2 regions of the Delftia sp. UME58 genome follow, and region 2 is predicted to be linked to the other one. Evidence: riboswitches for the same ligand, from Rfam matches in the RefSeq annotation. Region 2 holds a riboswitch; the other holds the start of a gene.
What was found. Region 2 has a riboswitch for glycine ahead of gcvT (glycine cleavage system aminomethyltransferase GcvT). Riboswitches for the same ligand answer to the same signal wherever they lie in the genome.

Region 1: linked by a shared signal. The riboswitch ahead of A9976_RS03265 (D-amino acid dehydrogenase) and the one ahead of gcvT (glycine cleavage system aminomethyltransferase GcvT) in region 2 are both predicted to bind glycine.

What each region holds. Positions count from the first base shown of each region.
Region 1 covers NZ_LZZV01000012.1:31,673-41,057, reverse strand. Annotated here, with positions in the region: gene A9976_RS03275 (peroxidase-related enzyme) at 1-513, shown strand, start outside; gene A9976_RS03270 (sulfite reductase flavoprotein subunit alpha) at 666-3,284, opposite strand; glycine riboswitch at 3,659-3,769, shown strand; gene A9976_RS03265 (D-amino acid dehydrogenase) at 3,862-5,193, shown strand; gene A9976_RS03260 (FIST N-terminal domain-containing protein) at 5,235-6,470, opposite strand; gene A9976_RS03255 (PhaM family polyhydroxyalkanoate granule multifunctional regulatory protein) at 6,569-7,525, opposite strand; gene A9976_RS03250 (copper chaperone PCu(A)C) at 7,668-8,180, opposite strand; gene A9976_RS03245 (hypothetical protein) at 8,278-8,637, opposite strand; gene A9976_RS03240 (glutathione S-transferase family protein) at 8,757-9,385, shown strand, end outside.
Region 2 covers NZ_LZZV01000014.1:144,665-154,049, forward strand. Annotated here, with positions in the region: gene A9976_RS06225 (fatty acid--CoA ligase) at 1-1,436, opposite strand, end outside; glycine riboswitch at 1,606-1,717, shown strand; glycine riboswitch at 1,733-1,851, shown strand; gene gcvT (glycine cleavage system aminomethyltransferase GcvT) at 1,869-3,044, shown strand; gene gcvH (glycine cleavage system protein GcvH) at 3,179-3,553, shown strand; gene gcvP (aminomethyl-transferring glycine dehydrogenase) at 3,625-6,516, shown strand; gene A9976_RS06245 (PAS domain-containing sensor histidine kinase) at 6,672-8,891, shown strand; gene A9976_RS06250 (RluA family pseudouridine synthase) at 8,897-9,385, shown strand, end outside.

The DNA of each region.
Region 1 (9,385 bases), on a different contig from region 2:
CCCGCCACGGCCACGGCCGAGCAGCAGGCCGTGCTGGACCTGAGCCACCCCAAGGCGCGCACGTCGGACTTCTACCTGCTGCTGGCCCGCCAGCCGCGCGTGCTGTCGGAGCGCTCGCAGGCCTTCAACGCCATCATGTATGCACCCGGCGGCCTGTCGCGCGCCGAGCGCGAGGTGGCGGCCACGGCCGTCTCGCGCTCCAACGGCTGCGTGTACTGCGCATCGGTCCACGCCCAACGCTTCGAGCAGCTGGCCAAGCGCAACGATGTCATGGCCCAGATGTTCGATGACCCCGACACGGCCGGCACCAATGCGCGCGAACGCGCCATCATCCAGTCCTCGCTGGCCCTGACGCGCGCGCCCGGCAGCTTTGGCGCAGCCCAGCTGCAGCCGCTGCGCGATGCCGGCCTCACCGACCAGGAAATCCTGGACATGCTGCATTCGGCCGCGCTGTTCGGCTGGGCGAACCGGTTGATGCTCAATCTCGGCAAGGAGAGGTACATCACCCCCTGAGGCGCTTACGCGCCTTCCCCCGTATGCACGGCGCCCTCTCTCGCTACGCGGGAGGGGGACGACACTCTCGCGGCGGGGCGGCCCTTGCTAGGTGTCCCTGACTTGGGCCGCGCCAGTTTCATGCGCTGTGCATTAAGACGCGGCGCTTCACCTCAGTACACATCCCTGCGGTAACGGCCTTCGACGATCAGGTCTTCGACGGCGGTAGTGCCCAGGATGTCGGCCAGCGCGGCATCGACGCCTGCGGCCATGCCGTCGGCGCTGCCGCAGACGTAGAGCACGGCGCCGTCGGCGATCCAGTCGCGCAGGGGTTCGGCGGCTTCGCGCAGGGCGTCCTGCACGTAGCGGCGCCGGGCCTGGTCGCGGGAGTAGATGAAGTCGGCGCGCTGCAGCTTGCCTGCGGCCAGCCAACCGGAGACCTCGGCCTCGCAGTACCCGTCATGGGCCCGCTGACGTTCGCCGAACAGCAGCCAGTTGCGGTGGCGGCCTGCGTGCATGCGCGCCAGCAGGTGGCCGCGCAGGCCGGCATAGCCGGAGCCGTTGCCGATGAAGATGGCCGGCGCATCGGGCTCGGCACCTGCCTCGTCGCGCGGCTCGAAGGCGCGGTTTTCCACCAGTCTCATGGCCACGGACGTGCCCTGGGCCGCATGCGCCGTCAGCCAGCCCGACGCCACGCCCAGGCCGCCGTCATGGCGGGCCTGGCGCACCAGCAGCCGCACATGGCCGTCCTGCGGCAGCGAGGCGACCGAGTAGCTGCGCGGCAGCAGCGGCAGCAGCGCATCGGCCACGGCCTGGGGCGCGGTGCCGGGGGCGATGTCGCCCGGGGCCGGCAGCACGCTGGCGGCCAGTGCCTCGCCCAGCATGCAGCTCTGCTGGCGCCATTGCACGGGGGCCGAGCCGTCGCATTCCTGGGCAGCCAGCCAGGCCTGCACGGTGGCTGCGCCATGGCGTGGCAGCACCTCGGCCAGCGCACCAGCCCGCCACAGCGGGGCCACGCCTTCGGGCGGTGCCAAGTCCAGCACATAAAGCCCTGCGCCCTGGCTGCCCGCGTTGCACAGGCTGCGCGCCTGCAGCGGCCAGGCAGCAAAGGCCGTGGCGTCGGCAAGCGGCTCCGCCGAAGACGCAGGCAGGGCATCGCACACGGGCAGCACGGCGCCGAAATGCCCTGCCAGCGCCTGCTGCCAGGCATGCCAGGCCTGGGGTTCCTCGCCATCCATCTCGATCAGCGGAAACACGGGCTGCGCGCCCAGGCGGCGCAGTTGGTGGTCCAGCGCATGGCCAAAGCCGCAGAAGGCCGCGTACTGCCGGTCGCCCAGCGCCAGCAGGCCGTATTGCAGATGCGGCAGGGCCGAGCCCGAGGCCGCGCCCAGCAGGCGCGCAAAGCGGCGCGCGGCATCCGGCGGATCACCTTCGCCGAAGGTGCTGGCCACGAAGAGCACGCGCCGATGGTGGCGCAGCTGCTCGGCATCCAGCCTCGCCACGGATTGCAGGCTGGCCGCCATGCCTGCGCCGCGCAGCACAGCCACGGTGGCCACGGCCAGGTGCTCGGCACGGCCGGCCTGGCTGGCGAAGGCGACCAGCACGGTGTCCTGGCCCGCAGGCGCGGACGGTGGCGGGTCCTCCAGCAGCGCCTGGCGCTCCTTGGCCAGGGCGCGCGCCTTGCGCCGGCGGTCCAGGTAGAGCATCCAGCCCGTGATGGCGAACAGGGGCATGATCAGCGAGGCCAGCGTCATGAAGATGCGCCCCGGCATGCCGAAATAGGTGCCCATGTGCAGCGGGTAGATGGCGCCCACGGCGCGGCGGCCCGTGGGCAGGTCGGCATAGCGCTCGTCGCGCTGCACGGCGCCGTCGGGCAGCAAGGCCATCTGGTTGCGCGCGCGCTCATGGGCGGCGTCGGCATCCAGCCAGCTGATCTGCAGGGGCTGGCCCGCACGCTCGGGCAGACGCAGCTGGGCGAACTGCCAGCCATGGGCGATGCGCTCGAAGGCGGCCCAGCCGGGCGCGATGTCGATGGGCTGCTGCACGCCAGCCGGCTCAGGCCGGCCGCCACCGGGTTTCGAGGACGGCGCCGCGGGAGCGGCCACGCGCGGCGGCACGCCGGCCCAGCCGTCCACCGTGCTGCGCACCACGCCAAAGGCCCAGTACATGCCAGTGCAGGTGAACACCACATAGGCCACCAGGGCCCAGGTGCCCGCCACCGAGTGCAGGCCCCAGAGGAAGGAGCGGCCCTTGAGCGCCGGGTCGAAGCTCAGCCAGGTGCGCCATGACAGCGGCCGGCGCGGCCAGCGCAGGTACAGGCCCGACAGCGACAGCATCAGCAACAGGCCGGCCAGCGTGCCCGTGATGGGCTTGCCGTCATCGCGCGACAGCAGCAGCCAGCGGTGCAGGCGCTCCACCCATTCGAAGAACTCCGTGCCGTGCTGCTCAGGCAGCTGCGCGCCCGTGTAGGGATCGACAAAGACCGTCTGGCCCCGGCGCTGGCCGGCCGGCGGCTTGAAGGCCACCTGGGCCGAGCGGCCGGGCTCGGCAAAGACGGTGATGCGCTGGACCACGCGCTGCTCGCCGGCCTCGCGCAGCGCCTGCGCAATCTGTGGCGGCGCCAGCGGCGCGGCATCGCGCGCGGGCACGGTTGCCGTGCCGGGGTTCATCCAGCCCAGGATTTCCTCGTGGAAGGAGAACACCGCGCCCGACAGCCCGATGACGATGAGCACCGTGCCGGCCGTGATGCCGAAGAACCAGTGCAGCTGGAACCAGATTTTCTTGAAAGTCATGGGGGCGGACGAAGGCAGTCAGATGTCCATCGGTGCGCAACGGAGCATCAGTACGGAGCGGTGCATGGGAGGCGGGCAGAGGGTAGCTGGCAGCAGGCAGTGGTCGTGCATGGCGGCCGTTCGCCAGCCCCGGGCGGCGTCGGCCGGGGCCAGGGAGGGAGGGCGCCATCAGCGCGAAATTCTAAATTGTTCTCATTTACCGCATGTTGCGCGCAGGCGATGGCCCGCAGACCGACCTGGGGTTTACGCCTAGCGGCAGCAGCACGGGCCGCCCCCTAGAATCGCCATCTGCAGGAGAGCAGGCGGGCGCCACGGTGCCGGCCTCACCGAAGGCGCAAACTCCCATACACGCTCAGGTTCCGTACTGCAAACTCATCATGCCGTCTGGAGAGCCGCCGCGCGCAAGGCGCGGCGCACCGAAGGAGCAAGCCCCGTCCCCATGGACGGCGGTGAATCTCTCAGGTACCAAGGACAGGGGGAGCGGCAGCTGCGTCACGACGGACGCCGGCTGCTTGCTATTGAATCCATAGCTACCAGCTTCCGCGTGACCGGCACATGCCTTTGAAAGGGCATTGTCATGCGCGTCATCGTTCTCGGAGCCGGCCTGATCGGCACCGCCTCGGCCTACTATCTGCAATCCCTGGGTCACGAAGTGACCGTCATAGACCGCCAGGCTGCGCCCGGCGCCGAAACCAGCTTTGCCAACGGCGGGCAGATCTCGGTCAGCCATGCGGAGCCCTGGGCCAACCCAGGCGCACCGCTGAAGCTGCTCGGTTGGCTGGGCCGGCAGGACGCACCGCTGCTGTTTCGCCTGCGTGCCGACATGCGCCAGTGGCTCTGGGGCCTGTCCTTCCTGCGCAACTGCACGCCCGCGCGCACGCGCCACAACATCCAGCAGATCGTGCGCCTGGGCACCTACAGCCGCGAGGCGCTGCAGCAGCTGCGGTCGGACACCGGCATCCAGTACGAGCAGCGCATGCAAGGCATCCTGCACTTCTACACGAACGCCCGCGAGTTCGAGGGCGCGCTCAAGCCCACCGAGCAGATGCAGGCCCTGGGCTGCGACCGCCGCCTGATCGATGCCGACGAAGCCGTGCGCCTGGAGCCGGCCCTGGCCCATGTGCGCGGGCAGATAGCGGGCGCCACCTTTACGGCCGAGGATGAATCGGGCGACGCCAACCTCTTCACACGCGAGCTGGCGCGCATCGCTGCCGCCACAGGCGTGCAATTCCGCCATAGCCACCATGTGACGGCGCTGCGCACCACGGGCGCGGGCGCCAGCCGCCATATCGACCATGTGGAGATGACCAATGCCGAGGGCCGCTACGAACGCATCCAGGCAGACGCCTATGTGCTGGCCATGGGCTCGTTCAGCCCGCTGCTGGCCCAGCCGCTGGGGCTGCGCCTGCCCATCTATCCGGCCAAGGGCTACTCCGTGACCCTGCCGGTACTGGACCCCGCCAAGGCCTATCAGGTCAGTCTCACGGACGACGAGTTCAAGCTGGTGTTCTCGCGCTATACGGGCGCTCAGGGCGACCGGCTGCGCATCGCGGGCACGGCGGAGTTCAACGGCTACGACCGCAACCTGGACCCCGTGCGCTGCGAGGCCATCGTGCGGCGGGTGCAGCAGCTGTTCCCCGGCGCCGGCGATGCCGAACGCGCGCAATTTTGGAGCGGCCTGCGCCCCGCCACGCCCAGCAATGTGCCGCTGATCGGACGCTCGCCCATCGCCAACCTGTTCCTGAACACCGGCCACGGCACGCTGGGCTGGACCCATGCCTGCGGCTCCGGCATGGCGCTCGCCGACCTGGTCAGCGGCAGACAGCCGGCCGTGGATTTCGATTTTCTGGGAGCTGCAGTCATGGACCCGGATCGCAGCGCAGGCACGGTGCGCCCGCGCGCGGTCTGAGGTGCAGACGGTGTGTACCGTGTGTACGGCGTGTACGACGCCTAAGCAGTGAACACCGTCAACACTCCGGCGAAGCGGTGCAGGCGGGCGTCCATGATCTCGGCTTCGGCGACGAAGCCGATCAATGGCACATCGCCCAGTGCGTGGCGCAGGGTGCGCAACTCGGCATCGGGTCCGCCGAACAGGCCACCGCCGCGCCCCCGGCAACTGATGTAGATGGCGCCCCGGATGCGGGGCTGTGCCTCGCCTTCCGGAACTGGTTCTTCAGGCTCCGCCGCATCGCGCAATGCGGCGCCCAGTTGCAGCAGTTCCTGGCGCGCCACCTGGGCCTGGCGGCGGCAGAAGATCACCGAGTGCCCGGCCTCCACGGCCGAGGACAGGGCCACGCCCTGGCGCAGCGGGTCCAGGCCGACCAGGGTCAGTACCTGGGCCTCTTCGGTCAACACGCCGTGGGCCAGGCCCCGGCCCGGCGGCGCAATGGCCGCCAGCGTGGTGCGTACCGTGGTCAGCGCGGGCTGCCAGTCGCTGCCTTCCAGCTCCACGCCCAGCAGTTGCAGCAGGCGCTGCAGGGCCGGATCGCCATCGAGCCCGGTGACCAGGGCGCCACGCGCCTCGGTGATCTCCAGCCCCTCGCCCAGCGGCACACAGCCCTGGGCCATGCCCGTGAAGCAGGGCACGCCCGCACCGAAGGCCACGCCTGAAAAGCCTCCGCTAAAAATGCCGCGCGCATCCGCATGCTGCGCATGCAGGTCCTCGGTACGGCAGGCGATCTGCACGCCCTCCACGCCATCGTCCCCGTCATCGCCCACGCCGCCGAACAGCAGGCCGGACTCGGTGCGCTCGGACAGCTCGTACAGCAGCTCGGCCAGCTCGGGCTGGCCACCTCCGGCATGGACCAGGGCCGAATGGGCCGTGAAGCCGGCCTCGCCGCCAGGCGCATGCAGGGGCGCCAGGCCCGAATACAGGCGGTAGTGGGCAGCCGGTACATCGAGCAGCATCACCGCGAGTGCGGAGCCGGACAGGTATTCATGCGACATGGCCAGTACGCCGCCGGCCGAGCAGCCGGCCCAGTCCGCCACATGGGGCAGGGCCCTGGCCAGATGCTGCAGCAGCGGCCGTGCGCAGGCGGCATGCGCATGGGACAGATACACCAGTCCCAGACGGGGCCGCTGCGCGTGGCCGGGCCCGGCCATCTGCGAGCGCAGTTGCTGCAGCACCGCGTCGGCCGCGGTACGCCAGTCGGAATGGCTGGCATGGCCTACAGGAAACAACGACATACCAACCTTCCTTCTAGCCCTGCCAGCGCCCGGCTTGCGGGGGGCACGGGCCTAGAGCGTGTTATGCACTAGACCATCCATGGGTGCCACCGTCCCGCTCAGCGCGGTGGCCGACTCTTGACCGGCGCCTTGCCTGCGGCCGGAGCCTTGGCTGCTGTCTTTGCGCTGGTCTTTGCCGCCGTCTTCCTGGCCGCTGCCTTGGCTGGCGCCTTGGAGGGAGCCTTGGCTGGTGCTTTCGCAGGCGCCTTGGCGGCCTCGACCGGAGCCTTGCCCGCCGGTGCAGCCGCCGCCTTGCCTGCCTGCGCAGCAAAGGCGCCCGCCTGGGCCGTCATGCGGTCCATGGCGGCCTTGGCGATGTCGCCGGCCATGCCGGTGGCGCGCTGTGCGGCAGCCACGGCCTCGGGGGCCATGGGTTCGGCCATGGCCTTGGCGGCGATCTGCTGGAATTGCTGGGTCAGTGCGCCCCACCATTGCATGGCCTGGCCCATGGCGGCGGCCTGGGCCGGCCCATCCTTGGGCGCAGAAGCCCCAGGGCCGGAGGCCTTGCCGCCGGCATCCGCGGATGCAGCGGCCGCGGCAGCAGCAGGCGGCTCGGCAGGGGGCTGTGCGGGCGCGGCCTGCGGCTTTTCCTGCTTGCCGGCCTTGCCGGCGGAGGACATGGGCCAGTCCGAGTGGTCGGACTGCCCCGCGCTGGCGGTGCCTTTGCCCGCAGTGGCAGCAGCGGTTGCGGCCGCAGCGGCGGGGAACTGGAAGGCCTGCGCCAGTTCGCCCATGCTGACGTTCATGCCCTGCAGGGTGGACAGCGTCATGCGCTGCACTTCCAGGGCCTGGATGGTGGCGGCCAGCGCCTTGCCGTTCTGGTCGAGCCAGAACTGCACGGCCTTGAGTTCGGTGATGCGCTTGTCCACCTCTTCGATGCTCACCGTGGGCGCCACCCATTCGGGCAGTCGCCCCAGGGGCCGGGCGGTGGCCGATCCTGCGCTCTGGGCCAGGCCCTGCAGGAAGTCGAAACCGGGGATGAACTTGCCGAAACCGAAGGAGGACGCGTCACTCATGGCAGCACTCGCTAGGACTGGGTTGGAAGAGCATGCCGGCGAAGGATGCCGGCCATGCTCCCAGCTTAACCCAGGCACACGCCAAGTCCACGGCAAGTCATGCGCATGCGGCTGCGCACAAACCCGGTGCAATGGCGCTGGCTCAGTGCGAATGGCCGGCGTGGCCGCCGCCGTGGCCCGCTGCCGGGGCAGCCGCCGCGCCGGGCGCCATCGCGCGCACGGGGACCTGCAGGCTCAGGCGCGAGGTCTCTCCCTTGGCGTCCTTGAACACCAGGGTGATGGGCACCTGGCTGTCCTTGAGCAGCGGGCTCTTGAGCTGCTGCAGCATGACGTGGTAGCCGCCGGGCTTCAGATCCACGGCCACGCCCTTGGGCAGGTCCAGGCCGTCGATGGCGCGCATGCGCATCACATCGCCTTCCATCTTCATTTCATGCACCTCGGCCACGCCGGCTGCGGGCGATTCCACGCCCACCAGGCGCAGCGGCTCCTCGGCCGTCAGGCGCATGAAGGCGCCCGTGGCCTGCTGGCCCGGCACGCTGGCACGCGCCCAGGCGGCGTCGGCCTTGACATGGGCGGCATCGGCATGGGCATGGGCCAGGCCCATGGACAGGGAGGCGGCGATAAGGAAAGGGGTGGTCCATTGACGCAGTGTCATCACGGTTTCTCCAGAAATTTCAATTCATTGCAGCACGGTCTTCGTGCATTGCAAAAAGGGTTGGCCAGGCGAAAGAGGCAGGGATTGAATCCGGGAGTCACCGGGGCGGTGCGCGGGCCTGGGGCAAGGCCGGCATGGCCACGCTGTGGACGGAGGCCGGGTACGCCAGTGGCTGCGCATCTGCCGCCAGCGGCGCCGGGACCGCCATGCACAGGCCCGGCGGCGGCGCCAGCGGGGGCAGGCACAGCGGGCAGTCGATGCCGTGGCTGCCGGCCAGGGCATTGTCCTGACCGGCCGGCGAGGGCACCCAGACCGATTCGCCAGCGGCCGAGCACAGGCGCTCCCAGCCCGAGGCGCGCGCCAGCGGCGCAAACGCCGATGCCAGCGCCACGCACAGCCACAGCCCCAGCACCCAGCGGGCGCAGGCAGCCAAGGTGGAGGGCAGGCGAAGCGGCATGGCGCCATTCTAGGGGTCTGCCCCAGTCGTCATCTCCGGGACCGCGCCATGCCCTGCCCGCCCCTACCATCGCAGGCGCGCACCCTCGCCTTCACCACAAACAACCCAAGGAGACACCCATGCTCACCCTGTGCGGATTCGCGGCCAGCAACTACTACAACAAGGTCAAGCTGGCCCTGCTGGAAAAGCAGCTGCCCTTCAACGAGGAACTGGACTGGCTGGGCGAGACCGACACGGCGCTGTCGCCGCTGGGCAAGGTGCCGTACCTGCGCATCGACGACGGCCGTGGCCTGTGCGAATCGGCCGCCATGGTCGAGTACGTGGAGACGCTGTCGCCCTCGCCGGCCCTGCTGCCGGCCGACGCCTTCGAGGCCGCCAAGGTGCGCGAGCTGTGCGTGTACCTGGACCTGCACCTGGAACTGGTGGCGCGCATCCTCTACCCGCAGGCCTTCTTCGGCGGCCAGGTCAGCGACTCCACCAGGGAGCGCACGCTGGCCCAGCTCGACAAGAACGTGGCGGCCTTCGCCAGACTGGCGCGTTTTTCCCCCTTTGTGGCAGGCGACAGCTTCACGCTGGCCGACTGCTGCGCCATCGTCCACCTGCCCCTGGTCAGCGCGGCCAGCAAGATCGTTGGCGGCCGCGACGTGCTGGCCGACCTGCCCGTGCGCGAGTACCTGGCACGCATGGCCGAGCGGCCCACGGTGCAGCAGGTCAATGCCGACCGCAAGACCAATACGGCGCTGATGAT
Region 2 (9,385 bases):
ACCACATGGGCGGCGACGATCTGGCCCCAGCGCTCGTCGGCTTCGCCGATGACGGCGACCTCGAGCACATCGGCGTGTTCGACCAGCGCGTCTTCCACCTCACGCGGATAGACGTTCTCGGCGCCCGAATTGATCATGTAGTCGATGCGGTCGCGGATCCAGAGGTAGCCGTCGTCGTCGATGTGGCCCAGGTCGCCCGTGTGGTACCAGCCGTGCGCCAGGGCGCGGGCATTGGCGTCGGGGCGGTTGAGGTAGCCGGCCATCATGCAGGGGCCGCGCACCAGGATTTCGCCCACCTCGCCGGGCAGGCAGGCCTCGGCCGGATCGGTGGGGGCGTTGTCCTCGCGCAGGCGCGCCACGATGAGGTCATGGCCCATGGAGGGCAGCCCTGCCGAGCCCGCGTGCGAGAGTTGCTCGCGCGGCAGCAGGACGGACATGCAGGGGCCCATTTCCGTGGTGCCGTAGACCTGGACCAGGTCGCTGCCGACCTTGCGCGTCCATTCGCGGATCAGGTGCGGCGCCATGGAGGCGCCGCCGTACTCCACCAGCCGCAGCGCGGGCGCCTGCTCAGGCGAGGCAATGGGGTCGGCCAGCAGCATGGTGACCATGGTGGGCGCGGCAAAGAAGAAGCTCACGCGCTCTTCGCGGATCAGGCGCCAGGCCTCGGTCACGTCGAAGCGGCGCAGCAGCACCTGGGTGGCCCCGGCCTGCAGGCGCGGCAAAAAGCTGGTGTGCAGCTCGGCCGTGTGGTTGAGCGGCGCCATGGCCAGGCCCACGTCGTCGCGCGTGAACTGCATGGTCTGGTGCATGAGGGCGTTGTGCGCCAGCTTGCTGCGGTGCGTGTGCAGCACGCCCTTGGGCCGGCCCGTGGTGCCGCTGGTGTACATGAGGATGCAAGGATCGCTTTCGCGCACATGGGCCTGTGGCGGCGCGCTGCTGCGGCCGCTGGCCAGGGCGGACAGGCGCTGCGTGGCCCAGATCGGCAGCGCGTCGGCCTGGGTATCGTCGGCAAAGATCCAGTGCTCGACGCCCGTGCCAGGGCCACCCCCGCCTTCGGCCTTGAGCAGGGCCTGGGCGCGTGCGGCCACCTCGCCGCCCTCTTGCTCGAAGACCAGGGCGCGCGCGGCGCCGTCCTTGAGGATGAAGGCCAGCTCCTGCGCCGCCAGCCGGTAGTTGATGGGGTTGAAGATGGCGCCCAGGCGCGCGGCCGCCAGCATGGTGAAGACAAAGGCCGGCGTGTTGTAGAGAAAGGCCGCCACCACGTCGCCATGGCCTATGCCCAGCTCGGCCAGGCCGTGGGCGTGGCGGTTGACCTCGGCATCGAGCTGTGCATAGGTCCAGGCGCGGCGCTCGCCGCCCTCCCACGCGACCAGGGCTTCCTTGTTCGGCAGGTAACGTGCCGGCCAGGCCAATGTGTCTCCCAGCGTCTGCTGCATGTGCGCTTCTTCCTTCTCGCTCACGAGATTTCATATATCGATGCATCTCAATGTAGGAGATTTTTTAGACAGTTATGCAATTTGCAAATGCATCCATGCAGGCAAGCGCATGGAGCTGCAGTCGGCCCGCGGAAATCCCGCAGCCGCGCAGGGGCCGGCCGCAGCTAGAATGCGCCGGTCAGGAGAGAGTGCCCGCCCGGCCGCAATGGTCACAGGCAGCGGCACCGCCGAAGGCGCAGGGTTCGTCCCGAACGCTCAGGCAAAAGGACTGGCACCGCCTGCCGCCACGGCCGCAGGCGTTCCTAGCTGGAGAGAGATGCAGGGCACGGCGGTGTGCCCCATCCACCGAAGGAGCAAGCCCCACGCATGGAAGGTGCGGGTGAATCTCTCAGGTAAAGCGGACAGCAGGGCAGGACATCCCGGGATTCCGGGATGGCGTTGTGCCTTGCCCCTTGCCGAAAAGAGAGTCCCTCCTTGACCGCTGCCTCCACCACCGATCTGCTCAAGACCCCGCTGTTCGACCTGCACCAGGAACTGGGCGCTCGCATGGTGCCGTTTGCCGGCTACTCCATGCCCGTGCAATACCCGCAGGGGCTGATAGCCGAGCATCTGCACACGCGCGAGGCGGCAGGCCTGTTCGATGTCTCGCACATGGGCCAGATCAGCCTGCGCGGCCCGGATGCCGGCGCCGCGCTGGAATCGCTGCTGCCCATGGACGTGCTGGGCCTGGGCGAACACCGCCAGCGCTACGGCCTGCTGCTCAATGATGCGGGCGGCATTCTGGACGACCTGATGTTCGTGCGCCGCGAGGACGACCTGTTCCTGATCGTCAACGGCGCCTGCAAGCACGAAGACCTGGCGCACATAGAGGCCCGCATCGGCCAGCGCTGCGAAATCGAGCCCCAGTTCGACCGGGGCCTGCTGGCGCTGCAGGGCCCGCAGGCAGCAGTCGCCATGGAGCGCCTACTGCCCGACACGGCCGGGCTGGTGTTCATGACGGGCGGCTACTTCGACTGGGAAGGCGCCGAGCTGTACATCACGCGCAGCGGCTATACCGGCGAGGACGGCTTCGAGATCTCCTTGCCCGCCGGCCACGCCGAGGCCTTTGCCCGTGCCCTGCTGGCCCAGCCCGAAGTCAGGCCCGTGGGCCTGGGCGCGCGCAATTCGCTGCGCCTGGAAGCCGGCCTGTGCCTGTACGGCAACGATCTGGACACGACCACCACCCCGGCCGAGGCCGCCCTGAACTGGGCCGTGCAGAAGGTCCGCCGCATCGGGGGCGAGCGCGAAGGCGGCTTTCCCGGCGCGGCCGCCGTGCTGGCCCAGCTGCAGTCGCCCGAGCTGCTCACGCGCAAGCGCGTGGGCCTGGTGGCCCTGGAGCGCGTGCCCGTGCGCGAAGGCACGGAGCTGCTGGACGCCAGCGGCCGCAAGGTCGGCCAGGTCACCAGCGGCCTGCTGTCGCCCACGCTGAACCAGCCCGTGGCACTGGCCTATGTGGAGCCGGGCAGCGCCGCCATCGGCACCACGCTGCAGGCCATGGTGCGCGGCAAGGCCGTGCCCATGCAGGTGCAGGCCACGCCCTTCGTGGCGCCCCGCTATCACCGCGGTTGAGGACAGCCTGCGCGCTTGGCGTGGATCGAGTTCGGCGGATTCGTTTTTCCTGCCATCGCATGCCGCTACAGTGCGCACTGACCTTTCTCAAACCGCCTTTCACAGGTTTTTTTCAGTTTCTATCGGAGCAAGCCATGAGCATCCAGTATTCCAAGGACCACGAATGGATCAACGCCGCCAACCCTGACGCGGCCATCGTCGGCATCACCCTCCACGCGCAGGATGCGCTGGGCGACGTGGTGTTCGTCGATCTGCCCGCCGTGGGCACCAGCTTCAACCAGGGCGATGTGGCCGGCGTGGTCGAGTCCGTCAAGGCCGCCGCCGATGTCTACATGCCCGTCAGCGGCGAGATCGTCGAAGTCAACGAAGCCCTGCGCGACGACCCCTCCCTGGCCAACAGCGACCCGCTGGGCGAAGGCTGGTTCTTCAAGGTCAAGCTCAGCGACGCAGGCCAGCTGGCCGCGCTGCTCGACGAAGCCGCCTACACGGCCTTCGCACAGAGCAACTGACGCCTCTTTCCGGCCAGGACGGGCGCCAGGGCCCGCCCTGGCGCTTTTCAGCTTTTGAGACAGGTCCCTCCATGCTGATGTCCTCCACCCAGCCCCTTGCCGCCCTCGAGAACGCCACCGAATTCGTGGCTCGCCATATCGGCATAGCGCCCGAAGACGAGGCCCGCATGCTCGGCGCCATTGGCGCGGCATCGCGCGATGCGCTGATCGACGCCATCGTCCCGCCCTCCATCCGGCGCCACCAGCCCATGGCGCTGCCGCCAGCGGCCACCGAGGCCCAGGCGCTGGCCGAGCTCAAGGCGCTGGCAGGCCGCAACCAGCTGCTCAAGAGTTTCATCGGCCAGGGCTACTACGGCACGCACACGCCCGGCGTCATCCTGCGCAACATTCTGGAGAACCCCGCCTGGTACACGGCCTACACGCCCTACCAGGCCGAGATCTCGCAAGGCCGCATGGAGGCCCTGGTCAACTTCCAGACCATGGTCTGCGACCTGACGGCCATGCCGATTGCCAACGCCTCCATGCTGGACGAGGCCACGGCCGCCGCCGAGGCCATGACGCTGGCCAAGCGCTCCGTCAAAAGCAAGAGCAACCGTTTCGTGGTGGCCGGCGATGCCCACCCCCAGACCATCGAGGTGATACAGACGCGCGCCGCGCCGCTGGGCATCGAGGTGCTGCTGGCCAATTCGCTGGAGGAATGGAACCAGCTGATGGAGGGCGACTACTTCGCGGTGCTGGCCCAGTACCCCGCCACCAGCGGCCGCATCGACGATCTGCGCGCCGACGTGGACAAGGCCCATGCAAGGCAGGCCGCCTTCATCGTGGCCACCGACCTGCTGGCGCTGACCCTGATCACGCCGCCCGGCGAATGGGGTGCCGACATCGTGGTGGGCACCACCCAGCGCTTTGGCATGCCCATGGGCGCCGGCGGCCCGCACGCCGCCTTCATGGCCTGCCGCGACGAGTTCAAGCGCTCCCTGCCCGGCCGCCTGGTCGGCGTGAGCGTGGACGTGCACGGCAAGCCCGCCTACCGCCTGGCCCTGCAGACGCGCGAGCAGCACATCCGCCGCGAAAAGGCCACCTCCAACATCTGCACGGCCCAGGTGCTGCCCGCCGTCGTGGCCAGCATGTACGCCGTCTACCACGGCCCCGAGGGCCTGGAGCGCATCGCCCGCCGCGTGGCCTCGTACACGGCCATCCTGGCGCGTGGCCTGGCCGAGCTGGGCGCGCCGCTGCGCGAGGTGCCCAGCTTCGACACGCTGAGCCTGCACACGGGTGCGGCCACCCAGGCCATCGCCGCCCGCGCGCGCTCGCTGGGCGCCAACCTGCGCGTGTATTTCAAGGAATACCTGTGCATCTCGCTGGACGAGACCACTACGCGCGCCGATGTCGAACTGCTGTGGAAGGTGTTTGCCAAGGACGGCCAGCCGCTGCCCGGCTTCGCCGCCTTCGAGAAGGGCGTGGAGCCGCTGATCCCTGACGGCCTGCGCCGCAGCAGCGACTTCCTCACGCACCCGGTGTTCAACACCCACCGCTCCGAGACCGCCATGCTGCGCTACATCCGCCAGCTGTCGGACAAGGACCTGGCGCTGGACCGCAGCATGATCCCGCTGGGCTCCTGCACCATGAAGCTCAACGCCACCAGCGAGATGATTCCCATCACTTGGCCCGAGTTCGCCCAGGTGCACCCCTTTGCCCCGGCCGACCAGCAGCAGGGCTATGCGGAACTGGACAGGCAGCTGCGCGACTGGCTGTGCCAGGCCACGGGCTACGCCGGCATCAGCCTGCAGCCCAATGCCGGCAGCCAGGGCGAGTACGCGGGCCTGCTGGCCATCAAGGGCTGGCACGCGAGCCGGGGCCAGTCGCACCGCAACGTCTGCCTGATTCCCAGCAGCGCCCACGGCACCAACCCCGCCAGCGCGCAGATGGTGGGCATGCAGGTGGTGGTCACCGCCTGCGACGCCAACGGCAACGTCGACATGGCGGACCTGGCGGCCAAGTGCGAGCAGCACAGTGCCAACCTGGCCTGCATCATGATCACCTACCCCAGCACGCACGGCGTGTTCGAGACCCAGGTCAAGGAGCTGTGCAAGCTGGTGCATGACCATGGCGGCCGCGTCTACGTGGACGGCGCCAACATGAACGCCCTGGTGGGCCTGGCCGCGCCGGGCAGCTTCGGCGGCGATGTCAGCCACCTGAACCTGCACAAGACCTTCTGCATCCCGCACGGCGGCGGCGGCCCGGGCGTGGGCCCCGTCTGCGTGGTCGAGGATCTCGTGCCCTTCCTGCCCGGCCATGCCACGGCGGGCCTTGCGGGCGGCACGGGTGCCATCAGTGCCGCACCGCTGGGCAATGCGGCCGTGCTGCCCATCAGCTGGATGTACATCCGCATGATGGGCGCCCAGGGCCTGACCCTGGCCACCGAGACCGCCATCCTCAGCGCCAACTACATCAGCGCCCGGCTGCGCGACCACTACCCCACGCTGTACGCAGGCGAGCACGGCCATGTGGCGCACGAGTGCATCCTGGACCTGCGCCAGTTCAAGGAAAGCACGGGCGTCATGGCCGAGGACGTGGCCAAGCGCCTGATCGACTACGGCTTCCATGCGCCCACGCTGTCCTTCCCCGTGCCCAACACGCTGATGGTGGAGCCCACCGAAAGCGAAAGCCTGTACGAGCTGGACCGCTTCGTGGACGCCATGATCGCCATCCGCGAGGAAATCCGCGCCATCGAGCAGGGCCGCCTGCCCCAGGACGACAACCCGCTCAAGAACGCGCCGCACACGGCCGAGACCCTGCTGGCCTCGGAATGGGCCCGCCCCTACAGCCGCGAGGCAGCCGCCTACCCGGTGGCTGCCCTGCGCCAGTCCAAGTACTGGTGCCCGGTGGGCCGGGTGGACAACGTCTACGGCGACCGCAACCTGTACTGCAGCTGCATCCCCGTGGACGCTTACCTGAGCTGAAGCACCTGTCACCCCAAGGGGCGCTTGTGGCGCCCCGCCCGGCGCGCGTACACTGCGGCCCTGCCCGCGCCGGGCCCCGGTCAACCTGCCGGGCGCCGTGCGCGGGCCACCAGGATTTGTGCGGCATATGCCGCTTTCCCCAGCGCCAGCACGCGATGAGCAGCCCAGACCATTCCGATCCGCCTCGCGACGACGAGCACCTGCCCCTGCATGCGCTGCTGGCGCCCGGCGCCGACCTGCCCCCCGTCGAACGCTTCCCCCTCTTCCAGCCCGTAGACGACCCGCTGCAGGCCCTGGTGGCCGAGCTGCGCAACTACCAGCGCGAACTGGAAATCCAGAACCGCGTGCTGGACTACAGCCAGGCCGTGGCCGAAAGCGCCTCCGAGCGCTTCGAGGCCCTGTTCGCCAGCATTCCCCTGCCCCTGCTGGTGGTGGACGAGCACGACATGGTGGTGCAGGCCAACGCCATGGCGCACAGCGCCTTCCAGCCCTCCGAGCATGACCGGCTGCTGGTGAACTTCGCGCCCTTCGTGCACCCCGACGATGCCGAGCGCGTGCGCAGGACTTTCTCCGCCGCGCGCGAGCTGGGCCGCACCGAGGCCCACGAGGTCTGCTTCGAGATCACCGAGCAGCACCAGCTGCGCGCCGACCTGCACGTGGCCTGCATCGCCATCCCCCAGCAAAGCGGCCCGCCCATTGCCCAGTACCTTTGCGCCGTGGTGGACCAGGGCCCGCTGCTGGCCGAGCGCCTGGCGCTTCAGCAGCGCAACCACCAGCTGTTCCTGAGCGAGCGGCGGCTGGAATCGGTCATCAACTCGGCGCTGGACGCCATCATCTGCCTGGACTCGGACCAGCGCATCACCGTCTTCAATCCCACGGCCGCCGCCCTGTTCCTGTGCCCGCCGCACGACGCGCTGGGCAGTCCGCTGGAGCGTTTCCTGCCCGATGCGGCACAGGCCCTGTCCTTTGCACCGCTGACCACGCAGGCCGTGCTGGGCGAGATGACGGCGCGCACGGCCAGCGGCCGCGAGATTCCGGTCGAGGTCAGTGTCTCCTTCGAGCACCACAGCGGCGGCGAGACCACCACCGTGTTCGCGCGCGACCTCACCAGCCGCAAGAAGGCCGAGGCCCAGCGCAACGAGCTGGAAGACCAGCTGCGCGAATCGCACAAGATGCAGGCCCTGGGCACCATGGCCGGCGGCATTGCGCACGACTTCAACAACATCGTGGGCGCCATCCTGGGCAACGTGGAACTGGCCAAGGCCGACTGCGGCGGCAATGCCGCAGCCATCGAAAGCCTGCAGGAGATCGAGAAGGCCGGCCGGCGCGCACGCGACCTGGTGCGCCAGATCCTGACCTTCAGCCGCAACGAGCCGCCCCAGCGCAAGCCCGTGCAGGCGCGCGAAGTCATGGGCGACACGGCGCGGCTGCTGCGCGTGACCCTGCCGCCCGCCGTGGAGCTGCAGGTGCATGTGCCGCCGCAGTTGCCCCCCATGCTGGCCGACGCCATGCAGGTGGAGCAGGCCCTGTTCAACCTGTGCACCAACGCCATGCACGCCCTGGGTGAGCGGCGCGGCCTGATCCAGATGGACGCCGACCTGGTGCGCCCCGACCAGCGCCTGTGCGAGCGCCTGGGCCTGCCGCCCGTCAGCTACGTGGCGCTGTCGGTGCAGGACAACGGCCCCGGCATGGATGCGCGCACGCTGCAGCGCATCTTCGAGCCCTTCTTCACCACCAAGCCCGTGGGCCAGGGAACGGGCCTGGGCCTGCCCGTGGTGCACGGCGTCATGCGCAACCACGGCGGCGCCGTGGACGTGTACAGCATTCCAGGGCAAGGCAGCCGCTTCACGCTGTACTTTCCCCCGGCCGACGCCCTGGCGCCCGCCGAGCACGCACCAGCCCAGGCGCCCGCGGCCGAAACGCCGCCCAGCCTGCCGGAGCCGCTGGCAGCCGCGGAAACCCCGACCGGCCCGCAGTTCGCCCTGCTGCCCGACCCCCAGGCCGCGCAGCAGCATGTGATGTACGTGGACGACGACCAGGCCCTGGTCTTCCTGGTGCAGCGCCTGCTGCGCCGTCGCGGCTACCAGGTCAGCGGCTTCACCGATCCGCACGAGGCCACCGAGGCGCTGCGCGCCGCCCCCCAGGACTACGACCTGCTGGTCACCGACTACAACATGCCCGGCTACAGCGGCATCGACCTGGTGTATGAGGCGCTGTCCATCCAGCCCCTGCTGCCCATCGCCCTGGCCTCGGGCTACATCACCGCCGAGATCGAGCAGGCCGCCATGGCCGCAGGCGCCCGGGCCCTGGTGCACAAGCCCAATGACGTGGAGGAGCTGTGCGCCACCGTGCACAGGCTCCTGAATGAACGGTGAGCGGCTTGAGCGCTGAATGGCGGCAGGAGTGCCTCGGTGCTGGTACTGCTGCCGATGCAGATACCGATGCAGGTGTCTCCTGCCTGTACGAGGACGCCGAGCTGCTGGTGCTGGACAAGCCCTCCGGCCTGCTGTGCGTGCCCGGGCGCGGCCCCGACAAGCAGGACTGCCTGAGCGGCCGCGCCTTGCAGCGCTGGCCCGATGCGCTGGTCGTGCACCGGCTGGACCAGGCCACCTCGGGCCTGGTGGTCATGGCGCGCAGCCTGGCCGGCCAGCGCCTCCTGAGCGAAGCCTTTGCGCAGCGCCGCGTGCACAAGCGCTACGTGGCCGTGGTCGCCGGCCGCCCTGCCGAGCAGCAGGCCGACGACTGGCAAAGCATCGATCTGCCGATAGCCGCCGACTGGGAGCGACGCCCCTTGCGCATCATCGACGCCGTGCAAGGCAAGCCCAGCCAGACCCTGTGGCGCGCCATGCCAGCAGCCACCGAAGGCAGG